2 regions of the Micromonospora sp. DT201 genome follow, and region 1 is predicted to be linked to the other one. Evidence: riboswitches for the same ligand, from Rfam matches in the RefSeq annotation. Region 1 holds a riboswitch; the other holds the start of a gene.
What was found. A riboswitch is a leader RNA that binds a small molecule or an ion and turns the genes downstream of it on or off. The one in region 1 is predicted to bind ZMP and ZTP.
Positions count from the first base shown of each region.

Region 2: it holds a riboswitch for ZMP and ZTP, as region 1 does, so the genes downstream of both, ACLQ28_RS12085 (bifunctional 5,10-methylenetetrahydrofolate dehydrogenase/5,10-methenyltetrahydrofolate cyclohydrolase) here and ACLQ28_RS11320 (glycine hydroxymethyltransferase) in region 1, are expected to answer to the same signal.

Region 1 is NZ_JBNCKP010000004.1:392,550-400,048, forward strand. Features, by position in the region: gene ACLQ28_RS11290 (beta-ketoacyl synthase N-terminal-like domain-containing protein) at 1-515, shown strand, start outside; gene ACLQ28_RS11295 (antibiotic biosynthesis monooxygenase family protein) at 512-847, shown strand; gene ACLQ28_RS11300 (exo-alpha-sialidase) at 820-1,755, opposite strand; gene ACLQ28_RS11305 (aminoglycoside phosphotransferase family protein) at 1,872-2,795, opposite strand; gene ACLQ28_RS11310 (alpha-hydroxy acid oxidase) at 2,966-4,045, shown strand; gene ACLQ28_RS11315 (hypothetical protein) at 4,141-4,401, shown strand; gene ACLQ28_RS11320 (glycine hydroxymethyltransferase) at 4,547-5,983, opposite strand; ZMP/ZTP riboswitch at 6,003-6,092, opposite strand; gene ACLQ28_RS11325 (hypothetical protein) at 6,221-6,451, opposite strand; gene ACLQ28_RS11330 (hypothetical protein) at 6,435-6,560, opposite strand; gene ACLQ28_RS11335 (NAD(P)H-hydrate dehydratase) at 6,640-7,499, opposite strand, start outside; gene ACLQ28_RS11340 (histidine phosphatase family protein) at 7,493-7,499, opposite strand, start outside.
Region 2 is NZ_JBNCKP010000005.1:88,774-96,272, forward strand. Features, by position in the region: gene nrdR (transcriptional regulator NrdR) at 81-584, shown strand; gene ACLQ28_RS12080 (vitamin B12-dependent ribonucleotide reductase) at 614-3,508, shown strand; gene ACLQ28_RS12085 (bifunctional 5,10-methylenetetrahydrofolate dehydrogenase/5,10-methenyltetrahydrofolate cyclohydrolase) at 3,635-4,534, opposite strand; ZMP/ZTP riboswitch at 4,548-4,629, opposite strand; gene ACLQ28_RS12090 (alpha/beta hydrolase) at 4,835-5,536, opposite strand; gene ACLQ28_RS12095 (FAD-dependent monooxygenase) at 5,924-7,036, opposite strand; gene ACLQ28_RS12100 (DUF2332 domain-containing protein) at 7,180-7,499, shown strand, end outside.

The DNA of each region.
Region 1 (7,499 bases):
TGGCCCGGGGTGCCCGCGTCTACGGCGAGGTGAGCGGTTGGGGCTCCACCCACGACGCCGCGCACACCACAGCCGAAAGCGCCGGCGACCCGGTCCAGTACGCGCGGGCGATGCGGCTGGCCCTGGATCGGGCCGGCGTCGCGGCGGCCGGGATCGACGTGGTGCTACCCGACGCCCTCGGCGTACGCCGTTATGACCGCAGCGAGGCCGAGGCGTTGCGCGCCGTGTTCGCCGACCGGCCGCCTCCGGTGACCACGCAGAAGCCGCTGACCGGGCGGGCGTACCAGGGCGGGTCGGCGTTGGACGTGGCCACCGCGCTGCTCGCCTTCGCGCACGACACGCTGCCCGCGTCCGCCGGGCCGAACGAGGTCGCCGAGGGGTGCGAGCTGGACTTCCTGCGCGAGCACCGCCAGCCGCGCAGCAGACTCGCGCTGGTCTGTGCGCGGGGCTTCGACGGGTTCAACAGTGCGCTGGTCCTGCGCGGGGCGGTGCCGATGAGGGGAGAGACGCCGTGAGCGAACAGCGAGCCCGGGTGGTGTTCCTGGTGCGGGTGCCCGTGCCCCGTACCGAACAGTTCCTCGCCGCGTACGAGGAGGTGCGGCACCTGGTCGCCGACGGGGTGCCGGGGCATCTGGTCGACCAGGTGTGCCGTTCGTCGACCGACCCGGAGCAGTGGTTGATCACCAGCGAGTGGGCGAGCCTGGCCGACTTCGAGGCCTGGGAACGCACCCCCGAGCATCGGGATCTGGTGCGCCCGATGCGGGAGTGCTTCACCGACGCCCGCTCACTGCGTTTCCACATCCACGCCCAGACCCCCACTCAGGTCAGGCTGACCTCAGCCAGGTAGACGCAGGTGCGCCCCTCGTGGGAGGAGTAGTAGCTGACCCACAGCAGACCGTCGTGCCAGACCAGGCCGGGGTAGCTGGTGTCGCCGCCGGAGGGCAGCGCGACCAGTTCGGTGAGTCCACCGCGCTCGGGGTCTACGGCGCAGATCGCGGTGCGTACCTCGCCGTCGAGCAGCCGCACCCCGGCGAGCAGCCGCCCGTCGGGCAGCCGCAGCAGCGTCGGCCCGCCAACCTGGACGCCCAGGTCGGTCCAGGCCCAGTCCCGGTACGGCGGCACCGAACGGCCGAGCTGCGCGCAGGCGTCGTCTCCGTCGCGGCGCAGCAGGCAGAACGCGGTGCCGTCCGGGTCGAAGACCAGCCCCGACTCGTTGGGGTAGCCGCCCTCGAACAGCGTTGGCACCCACGGCTCAAGGTCGACGCCGTCGGCACTGCGGTAGAGCCGGGCGAACCGGGGATCACGGGTGGCGTAGCCGACGCCGTACATCGCGTCGTCGTGCCAGGCCGCACGCCACACCCAGACGCCCGCCTCGCCGACCGGGGTCGGGTCGCCCCAGTCGTACCCGTCCGCGGAAATCCAGGTCACCGTCTGGAACGTCTTGCTGGTCTCCCCGGTGGCCGCCGCCGCCAGGATTTGCAGTCGTCCGTCGGGTCGCGGAACGAAGTGCGGGTCGCGTAGGTCGACACCGGCCCACCGCACCTCCGCCGCCGACCGCCAGGATCGGCCGTCGTCTGAGGTCAGCACCCGGATCACCCCGTCGTCGGAGAGGTGGGTCCGGGCCTCGCGGAAGGCACAGAACCAGCTTCCGGCGTGCCGGACGAGGTCGGTGAACGCGCTGTGCGGCGCGCTGTCGCCGATCCGGTGGACGGCGGTGACGGTGGCGGTGAGGGGGTGGGTGGGTGACGTCGTCATGCGCGGCGGCCTCCTGGGGGCGCGGGCAGAGCGGGCACGTGGCGGGGGCTGACGCTAACCGGCGGCGCCGACGACCGTGCGGCGACCAGGCGAATTCGCGACGAACTACTCCTGGCTCAGCGGGCCACGGTCTGCTCGGCGAGCAGCTCGCCGAGCACGTGCCGGCCCTCGGCGGCCTTGGCCGGCTCCGGATTGTCCAGGGTGATCAGCGCCTTCCACAGCGCCCAGCCGCGTCCCCGGGCCCAGGTGGCCCCGTCGAGGCCGACCGCCTCGCGGAATGCCGCGCGGCTGGGGCCGTGCAGCAGGGTCCAGGCGATCACGACGTCGCAGGCGGGATCGCCGACGCCGCAGCAACCGAAGTCGATGACGGCGGCGAGCCGGCCGTCGCGGACCAGCAGATTGCCGTACGCGACGTCGCCGTGGAACCAGACCGGCGGCCCGGAGAAGGTGGCGTCGAGGGCGGCGTGCCAGATGTTCGTCACCGCGTCGACGGGTAGCCGGTCACGGTGCCTTTCGATCGCGGCCCGTGTCTCCGCGTCGTAGGTGGACAGTGGGCCGCCCCGCCAGGCGCTGTGCTCGCCGGCAGTCGGGGCGTCGGTGGTGTCGACCTCCCGTAGGGCGCGCAGGAAGGCGGCGAGATCGGTGCCGAACCGGGTCAGGTCGTCGATCCGCTCGGCGCGGGCGGTTCGCCCGCCGATCCAGCGGTAGACCGACCACGGGTACGGGTAGCCGCCGTCGGCCCGTCCGTGCGCCAGCGGCGTCGGCACCTCCAAGGGCAGCCGCGGGCCGAGCACCGGCAGCCAGCGCTGCTCCTTGGCGACCTGGAGGGCGTACCCCGCGCCGCTGGGCAGCCGCGCGCTCATCGCGTCGCCCAGGTGGAAGGTGCGGTTGTCCCAGCCACCGACCTCGACGGGGCGGACCGGCAGGTGCGCCCACCGCGGGAACTGCTCGGCCACCAGGCGCCGCACCAGGGTCACGTCGATCCGGTCGGCCACCGCGTCGTTGGTGTCGGGTATGTCGGGGAGAGGCTGCACGCTCATCCGTTCGAGCCTGCGGGGGCTGCCTGGTGCCCCGCAACCGAATTCGCGCCCCTTGATCACCTCGATTGACGCTCATCGTCGGCGGGGCTAGGTTTCTAAACCATTGTCGGCGTGGAAACCGCCAGCGGACGGCCCGAGGGTGGGCACAGGGGTGCGAGGTGGTTGAGCCGATGCTGACCGATCGACCGACGGTGTCGCTCGCCGACTACGCCGAACGGGCCCGGGTGGTGCTGCCACCCGATGTCTGGGACTACGCCGCCGGCGGCAGCGCGGCCGAGGTGACCCTGACTGCCAACCGTCGCGAGCTGGATCGGATCGCGGTACTGCCCCGGGTGCTGCGCGGGGTGGGCACCGTCGACCTCCGCACCCAACTGCTCGGCCGCCCGTACGCGATGCCGGTCGGGGTGGCGCCCCTGGCGTACCAGCGACTGGTGCACCCGGACGGGGAGCTGGCCCTCGCGGCGGCTGCCGGTGCAGCCGGCGTGCCCTACGTGGCCAGCACGCTGGGCAGCACCCCGATCGAACAGGTCACCGGTGCGGGCGCGGAGGTCTGGTTCCAGCTGTACTGGCTGCGTGAGCGTGCCCTGGTCCGTGACCTACTGGACCGGGTCGTCGCTGCGGGTTGCCGGGCACTGGTGCTCACCGTGGACGTCCCGGTGCTCGGCCGACACCCCCGGGATCTTCGCAACGAGTTCCGGCTGCCGGCCGACGTGGTCGCCGCGAATCTGCCGGACGGCCGCGGTGCCCTGGCGCACGCTGGCGCACCGGGAGTGTCCGCGGTCGCCACGTCGTTCGCGCCGGCGCTGCGCTGGGCGGACCTTGCCTGGTTGCGGGAGCAGGTCGACCTGCCACTCGTGGTCAAGGGCGTGCTGGACCCGCGTGACGCGGTCGAGGCGGTGCGGATCGGCGCGGACGCGGTGGTCGTCTCCAACCACGGCGGCCGGCAACTCGACGGGGCGCCCGCCAGCATCACCATGCTGCCGGAGGTCGTCGACGCGGTCGGCGACCGGTGCCAGGTGCTGCTGGACAGCGGCATCCGGAGCGGCACCGACGTGCTGCGGGCGCTCGCGCTGGGGGCGGCCGGGGTTCTGGTCGGCAGGCCGCTGCTCTGGGCGCTGGCCGTCGGTGGTCAGAGCGCGGCCCGGGACGCGCTGGCCCTGCTCGCCGCCGAGCTGACCGACGCGCTGACCCTGGCCGGCTGCCCCGACCCGGCGGCGGCGGGAGACCTGCGCACGGTCGAGATGGGCTGAGCAACGACCGGTTCAACTCGTGGGTTGACACACCGCGTTCACCGGCTGGCAATGCGCGACGGCCTGCGTACCGCCGTCCTGGGTGGACGGTCATAATGGGCCACATGGTTGCCTGGGAGTACGCCCTGCTCGTCCGCCGCTATCAGGGACAGGGCCGCAATTTCCATGTCTCGTTCGTCTGGTACGCCCCGGACGGGTCACGCAAGGACATCACGGCCTTCGGTGACACCGCCATCGCGCACCTCAATATCGCCGGCCGGGAGGGGTGGGAGTTGGTCTCCGCCGCCGAAGACGTGAACAACGTCCAGGGCAGCACCGAAGTCCACCGCTACCACCTCAAGCGTCCCCTGGCCTGAGGTGCGCAGCTGACTCGAAGAGCGATATACCGCTGAGTCATAACTATGACTCAGCGGTATATCGCTCATTCAGGCGAGTGCCACCGGCGGCGTTACGCCCAGTGATCCCGGCGCCTCGGTGTCCGTGAGCCGCCCGGACGAGCTGTCAGGCCAGGTCGATGGCCGGGTAGAGCGGGTGCGGGGCCAGCAGATCGGTGGCCTGGCGGGCGATCTTGTCGGCCAGGTCGGGGTCGAGGACGTACTTGGCCTTCGAGGCCGTGCCGTCGGCGTTGGCGCCGGCGGTGGTCTGGGCCAGCACGGTGTGGATCAGCTCCGCGGTCTGGTCCATCTCGGCGGTGCCCAGGCCGCGGGTGGTCAGTGCCGGGGTGCCGATCCGGATGCCCGACGTGTACCAGGCCCCGTTCGGGTCCTGCGGGACCGAGTTGCGGTTGGTGACGATGCCCGAGTCGAGCAGCGCCTGCTCGGCCTGCCGGCCGGTGAGCCCGTAGCCGGACACGTCGATCAGCACCAGGTGGTTGTCGGTGCCGCCGGTGACCAGCTTCGCGCCCCGGCGCAGCAGCCCTTCGGCGAGGGCCTGCGCGTTGTCGACGATCCGCTGGGCGTAGTCGGCGAAGTCGGGGCGGCGGGCCTCCGCGAGGGCGACCGCCTTGGCGGCCATCACGTGCGGCAGCGGGCCACCGAGCACCATCGGGCAGCCCCGGTCCACCTGGTCGGCCAGCTCCGGCTGGCAGAGCACCATGCCGCCGCGCGGGCCGCGCAGCGACTTGTGGGTGGTCGTGGTGACGATGTGCGCGTGCGGCACCGGGTCGAAGTCGCCAGTGAACACCTTGCCCGCGACCAGGCCGGCGAAGTGCGCCATGTCGACCATGAAGGTGGCGCCGACCGAGTCGGCGATCTCCCGCAGGATCCGGAAGTTCACCTTCCGGGGGTACGCCGAGTAGCCGCCGACCAGGATCAGCGGCTTGAACTCGCGGGCCACCTCGGCCACCCGGTCGTAGTCGATCAGGCCGGTCGTCGGGTCGGTGCCGTAGCTGCGCTGGTCGAACATCTTGCCGGAGATGTTCGGCCGGAAGCCGTGGGTGAGGTGGCCGCCAGCGTCCAGCGACATGCCGAGCATCCGCTGGTTGCCCAGCTCCCGCCGCAGGGCGAACCAGTCGGCCTCGGTGAGATCGTTGACCTGGCGGACCTGGGCCTTCTTCAGCGCGGGGGACTCCACCCGGTCGGCCAGCACCGCCCAGAACGCGACCAGGTTGGCGTCGATGCCCGAGTGCGGCTGCACGTACGCGTGCGCGGCACCGAACAGCTCCCGGGCGTGCTCGGCGGCGAGTGCCTCGACGGTGTCGACGTTCTGGCAGCCGGCGTAGAAGCGGCGCCCGACGGTGCCCTCGGCGTACTTGTCACTGAACCAGTTGCCCATGGCCAGGAGCGTCGCCGGGGAGGCGTAGTTTTCGCTGGCGATGAGCTTGAGCGACTCCCGCTGGTCGGTCAGCTCGGCGCCGATGGCGTCGGCCACCCGTGGCTCGACAGCCCGGATCACCTCAAGGGCACTACGGAATGCGGTGGACTCGGCGTTGCGCGACATGCGACCTCCAACAGACGTGCGGGAAGGCCCAGGCGCTCGGCAAACGTCCTCGTGACGGGGCCGCTCCCCGATGGTTGTCCATCCCAACGCGCCAGTAACGGCCCGGTGTGATCCTACCGGGCTGGCCGGGGCCGTCCCGGGCGGACCTCCGTACACCGGCGACCGGAGGGTTGGGCGGTCGACGTCGGGCACACGGTGGGGAGCGGTTACCGCTGCCGGTAACGAGTTGAAGGGTGATCAGGCGGTCACCGCGTCGATCGCCTTCTTGATCGCCTTCGGAGCGGTGGGGGTGCGCGGGGCGTCCGCCCGTAGCGCGATCATCCTCTCGCCGATCTCCTGCAACTGCTTGCGACCCAGGGCGTCGCGGACCTTGGGGAACCACTCCTCCTCTTCCTCCTCGACGTGGTGGGTGACGTTCTCGATCAGCACCGTCGTCTTGGCGTTGAAGCGTTCATCGGTGGCATCCATGCTTCTGCCGCTGGCTCGCCGGCCCCTCCTCGGCATCCTGGAAGGCCTTGAACAGGCGGCGCATCTCCTTGTGGTCCTCTTTGAGCAGGACGATGGCATCGGTCGACACGGGTATGACCTCCCTGATCTCGTCTGGTGTGAATCCGGTACCCAGCAGGTCAAATGCGGAAACAGTGGATATCAGCCGCTCAGGCGGTGGCCAGCGTTCCGGGGATCTCGTCGAGCAGCTCCCGGGCGAGGAAGCCGATTCGGCCGTACCGGGGGACCAGACGTTGGCCGCTCACCGCGTGCGCGAACGAGCCCCAGCAGGCGGCCTGTGCCGGGTCCGCGCCGCGCGACAACAGCCCCGCCAGCAACCCGGCGAGCACATCCCCGCTGCCGGAGGTGCCCAGCCCGGCGTCGCCACTCTCCTCCCGCCAACCACGCCCGTCCGGGGCGGCCACGTGCCCGTAGAGCGAGACGACCGCCTCGTACCGGACGGCCAACTCGGCCGCCTCGGCGTCCAGGTCGTCGCCCGGGTCGCGCCCGAGCAGGTGCCTGGCCTCGGTGACGTTCGGGGTGAGCACCACGGGCCGGCCCGAGCCGACCAGCAGGTCCGGTGCGTGGCTGAGCGCACCGAGGGCGTACGCGTCGAGCACCAGCGACGTCTGCGGCCGGGCAGCGTCCAGGACCAGGCTCAGCAATCGGTTGGTCTCGTCGATCGCCTTCAGCCCGGGCCCGACAGCCACCACGTCGGCCTGAGCGACCAACTCGTCGAGCTGGCCGTTCCGGTCTGCGGCGACCGCGCCGTCGGGGGTCTCCGGCAGCCCGACCACCAGTGCCTCGGGCACCTGGATGCTCAGCGTGGCGGCGGTGGACTCGGCGGCGGCGAGCTGGAGCACCCCGGCACCGGCGCGCAGCGCGGCCACCCCGGCGAGCAGCACCGCACCGGGGGTGAAGCGTGACCCGCCGACCACCAGCACGGTGCCCCGGCTCTCCTTGCCACCGATCGGCACCGGAAGCGCCCAGTCCCGTAGCAGCCCCGGCGTGATCACCTTCACCTCAGACC
Region 2 (7,499 bases), on a different contig from region 1:
CGAGGATGGCACCGTCGCGGTGAGTCGTGCCCAGGGGTGCCCGGTGCGGTCGCAGTCGATCATTTGCAAGGAGGTGCGCGATGCGGTGTCCGTACTGCCGGCACGCTGACTCCCGGGTGGTCGACTCGCGGGAGGCCGACGACGGCCAGCTCATCCGACGGCGGCGATCCTGCCCGGAGTGCGGCAAGCGGTTCACCACCGTCGAGGAGGCGGTCCTCGCAGTCGTGAAGCGCAGCGGGGTGACCGAGCCGTTCAGCCGTACGAAGATCATCGGCGGGGTGCGTAAGGCGTGCCAGGGCCGGCCGGTCGACGAGGACTCGATCGCGTTGCTGGCTCAGAAGGTCGAGGAGACGGTGCGGGCCAAGGGTGCGGCCGAGATCCCCAGCCACGATGTGGGGCTGGCGATCCTGGGCCCGCTGCAGGGCCTGGACGAGGTGGCGTACCTGCGGTTCGCCAGCGTCTACCGGTCCTTCGACTCGCTCGCCGACTTCGAGCAGGAGATTGAGACATTGCGGGCCGCCGCCCATGCCCGCGAGGGCGCGGCGGGGGTCGGGGCGGCGGGGCCCGCCGGTCGTACCAACTGAGATTTTTGTTTTTTGAGGGGGCGGATGAGATGCCGGGGGATGGTGTGACGACAAGCAGGTCACGAAGCAAGGCCAACGCGAGCGCTGGGCTGAAGATCGAGCGAGTGTGGACGACCGAGGGTGTCCACCCGTACGACGAGGTCACCTGGGAGCGCCGCGACGTCGTGATGACGAACTGGCGGGACGGCTCGATCAACTTCGAGCAGCGTGGGGTCGAGTTCCCGCAGTCGTGGAGCGTGAACGCGGCCAACATCGTCACCACGAAGTACTTCCGGGGCGCGGTGGGGACCCCGGAGCGGGAGTGGTCGCTCAAGCAGTTGATCGACCGGGTGGTCACCACCTACCGCACCGCGGGTGAGGAGTACGGCTACTTCGCCAGCCCGGCGGACGCCGAGATCTTCGGGCACGAGCTGACCTGGATGCTGCTGCACCAGGTGTTCAGCTTCAACTCGCCGGTCTGGTTCAACGTCGGCACGCCGTCGCCGCAGCAGGTCAGCGCCTGCTTCATCCTGGCCGTCGACGACTCGATGGACTCGATCCTCGACTGGTACAAGGAGGAGGGGCTGATCTTCAAGGGCGGCTCCGGGTCCGGGGTCAACCTTTCGCGGATCCGTTCCTCCCGTGAGTTGCTCTCCTCCGGCGGCACCGCCTCCGGCCCGGTCAGCTTCATGCGCGGCGCGGACGCCTCTGCCGGCACCATCAAGTCCGGTGGGGCGACCCGCCGCGCGGCCAAGATGGTCATCATCGACGTCGACCACCCGGACATCGAGGAGTTCGTGGTCACGAAGGCGCGCGAGGAGCACAAGATCCGCGCGCTGCGCGACGCCGGGTTCGACATGGACCTTGGCGGCTCCGACATCGTCAGCGTGCAGTACCAGAACGCCAACAACTCGGTCCGGGTCTCGGACGAGTTCATGTCGGCGGTGGAGACCGGCGGCGGCTTCGACCTGCGCGGTCGGCTGGACGGCGCGGTGATCGACACCGTCGACGCCAAGAAGCTGTTCCGCACCATCTCCCAGGCTGCCTGGGAGTGCGCCGACCCGGGCCTGCAGTACGACGACACGATCAACGACTGGCACACCTGCCCGGAGACCGGGCGGATCACCGCGTCGAACCCGTGCTCGGAGTACCTGCACCTGGACAACTCCTCGTGCAACCTGGCCTCGCTCAACCTGATGAAGTTCCTCCGCGCCGACGGTGGCTTCGAGGTGGAGAAGTTCGTCAAGTCCGTCGAGTTCGTCATCACCGCGATGGACATCTCGATCTGCTTCGCGGACTTCCCGACCGAGAAGATCGGCGAGACCTCCCGCGCCTACCGGCAGCTCGGCATCGGCTACGCCAACCTCGGCGCCCTGCTGATGGCCACCGGCCTGCCGTACGACTCGGAGCAGGGCCGCTCGGTCGCCGCGTCGATCACGTCCCTGATGACCGGCACCGCCTACCGCCGCTCGGCTGAGCTGGCTGGCGTCGTCGGCGCGTACGACGGCTACGCCCGCAACGCCGAGCCGCACAAGCGGGTCATGCGTAAGCACGCCGCAGCCAACGACGAGATCAAGCCGACCAGCCCGGTGGCCACCGCGATCGTCCGCGAGGCGACCAAGCAGTGGACCCAGGGCAACAAGATCGGTGACAAGTTCGGTTGGCGCAACGCGCAGGCGAGCGTCCTCGCGCCGACCGGCACGATCGGCTTCATGATGGACTGCGACACGACCGGCGTGGAGCCGGACCTGGCGCTTGTCAAGTTCAAGAAGCTGGTCGGCGGCGGCTCGATGCAGATCGTCAACCAGACGGTTCCGCGCGCCCTGCGCAGCCTCGGCTACCCCGAGGAGCAGGTCGAGGCGATCGTCGAGCACATCGCCGACCACGGCCACGTGGTGGACGCCCCGGGCCTCAAGCCGGAGCACTACCCGGTCTTCGACTGCGCCATGGGGGAGCGGACGATCGCCCCGATGGGGCACGTGCGGATGATGGCGGCGATCCAGCCGTTCGTCTCCGGTGCCATCTCCAAGACGGTCAACATGCCGGAGGCAGCCACCGTCGAGGACGTCGAGAAGATCTACTTCGAGGGCTGGAAGCTCGGCCTCAAGGCGCTGGCGATCTACCGGGACAACTGCAAGGTCGGCCAGCCGCTCTCGGTGGCCAAGTCCAACAAGGCCACCGAGCCGGCCGCCGTCGAGACCGCGCCGGCCGCCCCGGCCGCGGTGGAGAAGGTCATCGAGTACCGGCCGGTGCGTAAGCGCCTGCCGAAGAAGCGCCCGTCCGAGACGGTCAGCTTCTCCGTCGGCGGCGCCGAGGGCTACCTGACCGCGTCGTCCTACCCGGATGACGGCCTCGGTGAGGTCTTCCTCAAGATGTCCAAGCAGGGCTCGACCCTGGCCGGGGTGATGGACGCCTTCTCGGTGGCCATCAGCATCGGCCTGCAGTACGGCGTGCCGCTGGAGACGTTCGTCAGCAAGTTCACCAACATGCGCTTCGAGCCGGCCGGTATGACCGACGACCCGGACGTGCGGATGGCGGCCTCGGTGATGGACTACATCTTCCGTCGCCTGGCGCTGGACTTCCTGCCGTACGAGCGCCGTGCCGAGCTGGGCATCTTCACCGCGTCCGAGCGGGCCGCCCAACTGCGGGCCGAGGCCGACGCGGAAGCTGCCGCGGTCACTGGTGTGGAGCTCACCGCGATGGCGTCCTCGGCACCGGTGGAGACCCCGGCCAAGCCGGAGGCCGTCGCGCAGCCGGCCCAGGAGATGGCCGACGTGGCCGCCGCCAAGCCGGCTCCGAGCGTGGGTTCCAGCACCGAGTTGCTGGAGGCCGTGATCGGCAAGGCCGCCGACGCACCGCTCTGCTTCACCTGCGGTACGAAGATGCGCCCGGCCGGTAGCTGCTACGTCTGCGAGGGCTGCGGCTCCACCAGCGGCTGCAGCTGACGTAACGCGAAACGCGGGCGCTGCCCCGGCTTCCCTCGTGGGAGTCGGGGCAGCGCCTTATCCAGGTGTTCGTGTTGTTGCCCTGATCATGCCGAGGCCGGCGGCATACCTGCGGCGGTGACCGGGCTACTGGCTCGCGCGTTCGGCGGCGCGTACGGCGTTGCGGAACAGCATCGCGACGGTGGTCGGACCGACCCCGCCAACCCGGGGCGTGATGGCGCCGGCGACCTCGGCGCACGCTTCGTCCACGTCCGGTAGGAGACGCCGCCCTTCGTACCGGACGCCGGCACCGATGACGACGGCGCCGGGCTTGACGTGCTCAGGCTGAACGATCCGGGGTACGCCGGCGGCGGCGACGAGGATGTCGGCGCGGCGGGTGTAGCGGGCCCAGTCGGGCACGCCAGTGTGTACGACGGTGACGGCGGCGTTGGCGGTCGGGCGCTTCTGGGCGAGCAGCATCGCCAGGGGTCGGCCAAGGGTGGCACCCCGGCCGAGGATGACGACCTCACGACCGGCGACCGGGATCTCGTAGTGCGCCAGGAGGGCTTCGATGCCGGCGGGAGTGCACGGCAGCGGGCCGGGCAGGCCGACGGCGAGACGCCCCATGTTCAGCGGATGCATGCCGTCGACGTCCTTGTCCGGGTCGATGGTCTGCAGCGCCGCGTCGTAGTCCAGATGCCCCGGAACGGGGTACTGCACGAGCAGTCCGTGCACGGCGGGATCGGCGTTGAATCGGGCAATGGACCGGTGTAGGTCGGCCTGGGCGGCGGTGGCAGGCAGATGCACGTGCGGCGACGCGAACCCGAGCGCGGCGGCCTGACGCTGCTTGATGGCGATGTAACCGGCGCTGGCGTCGTCGTCGCCGACGAGGATGGTGGCGAGGCTCGGTGTGATCCCGCGGCTGCGTAGGCGGGCGGCTGCGGCGGCGGTCTCGGCCAGGACGGCCTCGGCGACGGGTGCACCCGGCAGGAGTCGGGCTGGGCCCGACGGGGTGTGGTGTTCTACGGATTTGCTGGTCGTGGTCATGACGGTCCCTCGACGCAGGCGCCCAGGCGGTCGACGCCCGCGAGAGGCTCCCCGATGGTTGCACCATCCCCGTGCCGCCAGTCGCCGGTGGTTCGATAATGCCGCATGACCAGGGCGACTGCCCACCTGGACCAGCAGAGCCCTTGAGTGCCGGGCAGACCCGCACCGGGGGCATGGTGCCGTTCGTCGATATACCTCAGAGTCATATTAATGACTCTGAGGTATATCGCTCGTCGGCATTGGTGCCGTCGACGGAGCCGGGCGGGCGGGCGCGCCCACCCGCTACCCGCGCCGCGTGCGTCAGGCGGAGAGTTCCGCCCGGATCAGCGCGGCCAACTCGACGGGCTGAGAAAGGAACGGCGAGTGCGAGGAGTTCATCCGCAACACCCGCTCGGCCCGCTTGGCCATGAGCTCCTGGGCGAAGGGCGGAAGAGCGTTGTCGGCCTCACAGATGATGTAGGTGCTGGGAATGGTGCGCCACGCCGCCTCGGTCAGCGGCTGCTGCGTCGAGGCCCAGGACTGGAGTCCGAGTCGTGCAATGGCCTGTTCCGCGATCTCCGGATCGACGTCGCCGTAGAAGACCTCTCGGGGCTGCGATGGCTCGATGTGACCCTTGCCCTTCAGGTCCGTCCGCTCGTGCACCTCCCACCACGGCGGAGCAACGCCACCGGCGGTGGAGAAGAGCGAATCGCCGACGTCCGGCTGAAAAGCAGCGAGATAAACAATTCGGCGTACGTTGTCCGCGGCAGCGAGCGCCTCCGTGACCGGGGCACCACCGTAGGAGTGGGCGACGACCACGACCGGGCCGTCGATGGCGGCGACGGCGGCCTTGACCACGGCCGCGTCGTCGTAGAGGTCCCCGAGGGCAGCGGGGTCGTTGCCGCTACTGGGTAGCGCAACGGTGTGGATCTCGATATCCGGGAACTGCTCGACGAGCGACTGCCAGGCCCAGGGCCCGTGCCAGGCGCCGTGTACGAGAAGAAGCGACGGAATGCTGTTCAAGATAATGTTCCTGCCCGCATGGATTCAAATGATCGGATCTGGAGTGCGTTGCCGCCACGCGCCGTCGCGTATCAGCGCAGCGCCCATCCCGACCGGCGACAGCGGAAATATATGCCGCTACTTTCGGGTAGCAAGGTGCGGTCGACTATGAGCCGAGCCACAAGCCCGGCGTCGACGGTGCAGCCGTGACTAACACCACGTAGCCCGGTTTCCGTGCTGCATCCATGCACGTATACATAGCGATTTCTTTATTGCTGAACGCGGCGGGAAAAACAAACTCGTTTCTCGTGCCAATGCGGATGTATGTGATTCCCGGCGCCGACGGCCGGGCCAGCTGCCCTGAGCGGTGCTGGGCACGCCCAGCCTCGACCGGTCAGCTCGGACCGGTCAGGGCTGGGCGAACAGGGGCCCGTAGTTCGAGCGGAACATCTGCTCGCCGAGGCGGCGCATCACCAGGTCGCGCAGCGTGGGCGGGAGCCCGGTGGCCTTGTCGCGGCGATGGGTCTGGCTGAGCACCCAGTTCGTACGCGGGCGGCGCCGCGCCTCGTACCCGCGCAGGGCCTCGGCGATGGACCCGGCGGTGGCCAACGACGAAGCGAGCACGACCGCGTCCTCCAGGGCCATCGCCGCGCCCTGGGCCATGTTCGGCGAGGTGGCGTGGGCGGCGTCGCCGATCAGCAGCACCGGCCCCCGGGACCACGAGTCGAGCACGACCTCCTGGTTGGGCCCGGCGTGCAGGGTGCTGTCGTCGTGGTCGAGGGCCTTGAGCATGACGCCGACCGGGTCGGTGTACGTCGCGCCCAGCTCCTCACGCCAGCCCGGCCGGTCGACCACCGGGCCGTCGTTGTAGTAGCAGTACGTCTGCTCGGCGCTGATCGGGATCGTGAGGAACTGCCGACCGCGCCCCAACTGCACCGACCAGACCGGCTCGTCGTCGATGCGGGGAGCGACCCACCGGTACGCGTATTGGCCGAGGTCGCGGGCCGCCTGACCGTCGAAGGTGAGCCGGCGGACCGTCGAGTTCACCCCGTCGGCGCCGATCACCAGGTCGTACCGTTGCGTACTGCCATCGTCGAACTCGACGGCGACCAGGTCGCCCTCTTCGGCGAGCGCGACCGGCTGGCGGCCCCAGCGGATCGGCGCGTCGCCGACACCGGCGAGCAGCGCCCGGTGCAACTGCGCCCGGGGCAGCGACACACACGGGCCGACGCCCTGCCACAGCGCGGTCACGTCGATGTCGAAGAGGCGACGGCCGCGCTGGTTGGCGCTGCGCTGCCGCGTGATCTCCACGGCGACGTCGGCGACCGGCTCCCGCAGACCGAGTACGTCGAGCATGCGGGTCGCGTTGCCGGTGAGGTAGATGCCAGTGCCGGAGTCGGTCGGCCCGGGTGCCCGCTCGACCACGTCGACCGTCGCGCCCCAACCCCGCAACGCGGCCACCGTCGCCAATCCCGCGACACCACCGCCAACGATCAGTACCCGAACACCTTCACCCTGCACGACACGTACCTCTCCGTTGACCTCTGCCGGTCGGCTGAGCTGCTGCTCAACGTTCCGGCCGCCGCAGCACTCTACGAGGCGGGTGAGGCGACGCACGTCAACGGGGGCTGAAATGCCGTGAAACGGCTGCGACGATGAGGGGCATGACAACCGCCGAGGCATACGTCAGGTTCGGTAGCCGCGAGGTGCGCGGGTTGTCGCCCACGTACGAGCGCCTGTCGCACGCTGTGGCCCACGACGACGCCCTGCTCGCCCTGCTCGGCACGCTTCCACCCGCCAAACGACAGCCGAACCTGCTGTTCGGCGTCGTCCGCTGGCTCGGCGGCCCGGTCGACGACCCGGTCGCCTTCCTCGACTACACGGTGACGCACTGGCCCGCCGTTGAGGCGCAGCTGCGCACCCGGGCCACCCAGACGAACGAGAGCGGCCGCTGCGCAGCCCTGCTGCCGGTGCTCGCCGCTCT